Regions from separate parts of the Dehalococcoides mccartyi 195 genome, predicted to be linked through region 2. Evidence: riboswitches for the same ligand, from Rfam matches in the RefSeq annotation. Region 2 holds a riboswitch; the other holds the start of a gene.
What was found. Region 2 has a riboswitch for cobalamin ahead of DET_RS00725 (zinc-dependent dehydrogenase). Riboswitches for the same ligand answer to the same signal wherever they lie in the genome.
Positions count from the first base shown of each region.

Region 1: it holds a riboswitch for cobalamin, as region 2 does, so the genes downstream of both, DET_RS01805 (adenosylcobinamide amidohydrolase) here and DET_RS00725 (zinc-dependent dehydrogenase) in region 2, are expected to answer to the same signal.

Region 1 covers NC_002936.3:299,237-302,376, forward strand. Annotated here, with positions in the region: gene DET_RS01785 (reductive dehalogenase) at 1-1,017, shown strand, start outside; gene DET_RS01800 (hypothetical protein) at 1,060-1,356, shown strand; cobalamin riboswitch at 1,355-1,498, shown strand; gene DET_RS01805 (adenosylcobinamide amidohydrolase) at 1,611-2,378, shown strand; gene DET_RS01810 (sensor histidine kinase) at 2,866-3,140, shown strand, end outside.
Region 2 covers NC_002936.3:121,506-124,645, forward strand. Annotated here, with positions in the region: gene DET_RS00720 (4Fe-4S binding protein) at 1-798, opposite strand, end outside; cobalamin riboswitch at 1,033-1,225, shown strand; gene DET_RS00725 (zinc-dependent dehydrogenase) at 1,334-2,359, shown strand; gene trpD (anthranilate phosphoribosyltransferase) at 2,380-3,140, shown strand, end outside.

The DNA of each region.
Region 1 (3,140 bases), 180 kb from region 2:
GGAGTGCCCCGGTGGGAAGGCACACCCGAACAGAATGCAGCTTTAATCCGCATGGCTGCTAGATGGTGCGGCGGGGCTGAAGTGGGCTACTTGAAGGCAGATGAATATACCAAGAAACTTGTACATAAGACATGCGGCGTTTTACCGATTCTGGCAGATAAGAATGGCAAAGAAGTAGTTTGGGAAGATGTTGATCAGCCATACGAAACAGATAAAAAAATGGTTATCCCAGAAAAGTGCAACAACATAATAGTAGTTGTAATACGCGAGGCTAGAAATCCGGCTTTGATGGCGCCGAGCTATAGGGCGGATGCTACCACTGCCAAATCTTATGCTCGTTCAATTGCATTTGATATCCATTTCAGAGGATTTATTCATGCCATTGGCTATACTACTGCAGGTTCAGGCTGGGGCCCCTGGAATAACGTGCCGTTCGGAGTACTATCTGGGATAGGTGAGTTGGGGCGTATGAGAGGGCAAATAACCCCATCTTGTGGTCCATTAATTCGTAAGGTGGAGGTGTTTTTCACTGATCTCCCGTTACCCACTACTAATCCCATAGACTTCGGGGCTAATCGTTTCTGCAGGGATTGCGGATTATGTGCCAAAGCTTGCCCTGCTTCAGCTATACCGACTTTCCGTGAACCGACCTATGAGATTACTCCCGCTGATGATGCTAATTCCAATCCGACCAAGCTTATACCGGAATACTTTAATCTATCCGGTAAAAAGGTCTGGCCTAACAACGACTTTGCCTGCCACAATTTCTGGGTGACTTCTGGTAAACATGGGTGTGCGGCTTGCGTAGCTTCTTGCGTATTTAGCAAGGATATCAAGTCCAGTATCCACGAAGTAGTTAAAGGCGTAGTTTCTCAGACAGGTATCTTCAACGGCTTTTTTGCCAATATGGACCATGCCTTTGGTTACGGCATAGTCAAAGACCAGAATATGTGGGACAACTTCTGGTTTGAACCTGATAAATACTGGCCGCTTGAAGGTATTGAAACCAATTTATAAAGACTGGCAATAGCCTTATTTTCTAGAAAGGAAGTTAGAAATATGTGGTCTCTGTATACTCTCATATGGATGCTCATAGGTATCGCTTTAGGCGTAGGTTTTACATTTCTGATTAATAAACTTGGCCAGAAAGGGATATCTTTGCGCCTTTATGAATGGATTATAGGTATAGCCGGGCTGATACTATTCCTATTTACTATTCAGAATTTCTATACAGCTTTCCAAGAGTTTTATTCTCAGGCAGCCTATATGTTCCTGCTGGTTACCGGTTTACCGGCGATAATCCTTATGCTGGTCAGCTGGCAGTTAGTTACCAGACGTATCAAGGCCCAAAGTTAATATAAGTATTACCTGAAATCCCCTTGGATTCAAAGGGGGAAACGGGAAAGAAAGCCGGTGAAAATCCGGAGCAGTAGCGCCTACTGTGAGCGGGGAAAAGAGCAAGCCAGCAAAGCGCCCGGATTCAGGTACTGCCCTTCCGGTGACTACGGAAAGAGCAGGTGCGGAGTTAAAGATAATTAGCCCCCTCCTGTATTCCGGAGGGGGCATATTTTACGGGGAAAGGGAATAAGGCTGATATGGAGGGAACAAAGGTGATATCTGAACTGAAAACAGATACCTGTTATAAAGAACTGGGCAGTTTTCACGGGGTAAAAGCAGGCATTGTCTATCATAAGGCACTGGGTGCGTCCACCAATACTTTGGTAATAGAACTGCCGGAGGAAAGGAATATACTCTCCACCCGCACCGGGCTGGGTAAGGCCAGATATATCTTAAACACCCACATACCCCCTGAACTCTGGGATTTCATGCACGACAACTCATCAGACTGGCAGACAGCCTATTCGGTAGTGCTGGAAGAAGTCCTTGAGAGATACGGCACAGACCTGGATAAAGTCTCATTTTTATCTACTGGAGTAGACCAGGACAAAATAGCCTGGGCGGAAGAAAGTTATGAAGAGTTTTGGGTACTTGCCTTTGCTACTGCCGGGGTCAAGACCAACGCCATGCGGATAGGCTGTGATGCCGCAAGCGGTATAGAGCGAAATGGCAAGTTTGAGAAGATAGGCACGATAAATATTATCCTGCTTACCGGCTCTACTCTGGAGACACCCACGCTTGCTTCGTCGTATATCACACTGACCGAGGCTAAGAATGTAGCTTTACAGGAACTGGATATACGGAGTGCGGTACACCCCGAATGGCAGGCAACCGGAACGGGAACAGACCAGATAATCAGCGTATCAGGCGGGGATGATAAATATACTTATGTGGGTGGTCATACCAAACTGGGGGAGATGATGGCCAAAGCTGCAACTCAGGCAGTCAAACAGGCCGTCAGAAACTGCCGGGGATACTAGATAGTCGCTATTTATTAAATATTCATAGCCGAATAGTTAGTAATGTTAATATAGATTCCAGATTACTTATTAATATCTTGAATTCGTTTTATAGTTATTTATTCTCAAACGCCCTCAATTATCAAGCTAATGTCATAGCCGGTCTGGTATGGATTAGGTAGTCGTTGTATACCTTGGCAGGTCTATTAAGACAACTTATAATATCAGGAGGGTGATCTTATAAAATAAATTGATGTTAATTATACGGTAAATCCCGTGCCAGTTTACCAAATAAAATATCCGATTCTTCATTATTTAATATTCTTATACTCTTATAAACTCTTTTATTACCTTCAGCAAGGCTTTAACTGCCGGAATATAGAATGTAACCCCATTGTCTATAAAATCTTACACAAATGTTAGCCGTATTATTCAATTGTACTTGTTTTTTTTGTATGGTAATATTAGTATGGCTATAAGTAGCGGATTGTTGTGGGGGACTCTAGCCATGATTGATAACTTGGATACGATTCAGATCGATACCTTGCCTGTAGGTATTGTAGTGATAGATGTTTTGTCCAGAAAAATCATGAATATAAATCAGGCGGCCCAGAATCTTATCGGGGCAGAGGCATCCGAGATTATAGGCCATTCCTGCCATAAGTTCATTTGCCCGGCGGAAGAGGGTAAATGCCCGATACTTGATATGGGGCAATCAATAGACAATGCTGAAAGGCAGCTGCTGACCAGCAGTAGCAAGCTGATTACTATTTTAAAAACTGC
Region 2 (3,140 bases):
ATCACAGGGAAGGAGCAGCCCTTCGTCCAGACCGAGTACGCCGGTGGAAAGCAGAACCGAATCGTAGCCCTGTTTTAACAGGGTCTGTACGGACTGCACCTGGCAGGAGGTATGGATGGTTACGCCCAGGTCGGTGATGGCCTTAATTTCTTTATTGAGTATATCTTTGGGCAGCTGATGCTCGGGTATACTGTAAAACATCTTGCCGCCGGCGTATTCCATAGATTCAAATATAGTTGCTTCGTGCCCCAGCAGGGTCAAAAAGTAGGCTGAGGTAAGCCCGGCTGGGCCGGAACCGATAATAGCTACCTTTTTGCCGGTGGAAGGGGCAATTTTAAGGTTATTTTTCCAACTGCCGTCGTCATTTTCAGCGGCATATCTCTTTAAAGCCCGAATGGCAATAGGCTCGTCAAATTTCTGGCGCTGGCACTCCAGTTCACAGGGGTGGAAACAGACATAACCGCACACTGAAGGGAAGGGTATCTTTTCTCTCATAACAGCAGTGGCAGCCGGGGCGTTGCCCTCAGCTACAAAGCGGACATAGCGGGGGATATCCAATCCGGCGGGGCAGGCGCGGGTGCAGGGAGCGGTGCCGACCCGTTTGGTGGGTGTCTTATCCCTGTCCAGTTTGATAGCATCTACCGGGCAGATGCTGGCACAGCGGTTACATCCGGTGCAGCGGCTCTGTGTCCAGAAAAACTCACTGCCGGCGGTGCGCTTGGTAGAAACTACCTTGCCGTCCTGTTTGATTTCTTCAGCCGGTTCCATTTTGTCTGCAGGTGCTTTTGTTTTGGCCATATATGTCTCTTCTACAAAATATTTAAGCCGATATTTAAAAGACCTAGTTCCTGATATTATACTTGCAACATATAGTACATTGTCAATCTGCAAGCTCACCTGTGAGCCAAACTGCTCTATTCTACCACCCATTTAATTCTTTATCCACCCGGCTTTTGAAGCAGCTGTTTTTTGGGCAAAATGCGGCTAAAATAAGTATTGACAAAACAGAAATAACTAATTAAAATCAAGTCTAATTGAATATGGTCTGCCGGTGCTTTGTAACAAAAGCTTAAAAGGGAAGCCTGTTAGAATCAGGTGCGGTCCCGCCGCTGTATACGGGGACGAAAACTGGAATACGCCACTGTTTCATTAAAATGAAGCGGGAAGGCCCGGTGAGTAGGTTGAGCCGTAAGCCAGAATATCTGCCGGTATAGAGTTTCGCGGAAAATGGCCGTGGGAAATGGTAAATCCCTGAGCCGAAAGGTTTGGGGTTTTATTTTTTTTAATCCTCAAACCTTGGTGGTTTGGGGATTTTTTTATTATGGGGGGAAATATGAAAGCGGTCTTGCTGGAAGAACCGGCTAAACTTAGCCTGGCGGAGGTGGACACTCCGTCCTGCCCCAAGGGTGGTGTGCTCTTGGAGGTAGCCTGCTGTGCAATCTGCGGCACAGACGTAAAGATGTTCCGGCGGGGACACCGTGACCTTAAGTATCCCCGGATACTGGGGCATGAAATAGCCGCTGTGGTAGCCTGCTCTGAACACCCTGATTTCAAGGCGGGTGACAGGGTGCAGGTTTATCCGGGTATTGCCTGCGGGGTCTGCCCGCTTTGCCTGCAGGGCAGGGAGAATTTGTGCGGGCAGGTGAAAATAATCGGTTTTAATTATGACGGGGGCTTGGCCGAATATATGGCACTTCCCCCTGAAAGCCTGCCTGGCGGGCTTAACATAATACCTGAGAATGTTTCAGACGAAGAAGCCTCTCTGGCTGAGCCGCTTGCCAGCTGTATCCACAGCCAGTCTGTTAGCCGGGTGGGGGACGGAGACCGGGTGCTGGTGCTGGGGGCTGGGCCTTTAGGTCTTTTACAGGCCATGCTCGCCCGGCATAACGGGGCGGAAAAGGTGCTTATGGCCGAAGTCCTGCCTGACAGGGTGTGTGGGGCGGAACTGGCCTGCCCTGACGGGGTGATAGATTTGGCAAAGACCAGCCTCAGGCAGGGGGTTTTTGAGCAGACCGGGGGGGCGGGGGTAGATGTGATTTTGATTGCCAGTTCGGGGGTAGAAGTGGGAGAGCTGCCCTCTGTTTTGAGCCCCGGCGGGCGGATAAATTTCTTTTCCGGTCTGCCTAAAGACCGTTCTGAATTCAGCCTGGACGCCAACACTATCCATTACCGGGAGCTGGCCTTGAGCGGCTCTTACGGCTCTACTCCAGCGGATAATACCCGGGCGCTTAGCCTGATAACGGATGGGATTATACCTGTAAAAAGGCTTATCAGCCGGGTAACGGGTATTTCAGATATAGAGGAGGCTTTTCTGGGGGTGGAAAAGCTAAAAGGCCTTAAAACCATTATCAAATTTTAATAAAAAAGAGGGAAACAAAAGTGGACGAAAACAGGGTAAAAAATTTCGGGGCTGTCATAAGCCGCCTTATTTCAAAGGAAAATCTTAACCGTGAAGAAGTAAAAGACTGTTTCTGCCAGATAATGCGGAATGAACAGCCTGACCTCCAGCAGGGTGCCTTTATGGCCGCCCTAACCGCCAAGGGTGAAACAGCACCGGAGATAGCCGGTGTCTGGGAAGCTATATATGAGCAGGATACGGTAAGGGTTAAGCCTTTGGTAAATAAACCTTTGGTGGATAACTGCGGTACGGGCATGGACAGCCTGAAGACCTTTAACATCAGCACGGCTGCTTCCATTGTGGCGGCGGCGGGCGGGGTGGTACTGGCAAAACACGGTGCCAGAGCCCTTTCCGGCAGCTTAGGGACTATTGATATGCTGGAATCACTGGGTGTTGACGTGGAAACAGACGTGGAGACCGTCAGGCGGAGTATTGAAACGGCGGGTATAGGCATTTTTAACGGCATGAGCGCCAAAGTTCACCCCCAGGCTCTTTTCCGTATCCTTTCCCAGATACGTTTCGGGACTACCCTTAATATTGCCGGTTCGCTGGCAAACCCGGCTTTGCCCCGTTATGCGGTCAGGGGGGTATATTCAGCCGAACTATTGCAGCCGGTGGCCGAGGTGATGCGTGAGATAGGTTATAAAAAAGCCCTGGTTATCTACGGCTCTGCCCCCGGCGGCCGGGGAATGGATGAACTTTCCGTTTTGGGCGAAAGCCGCATTGCCGAGCTTGGCGAAGA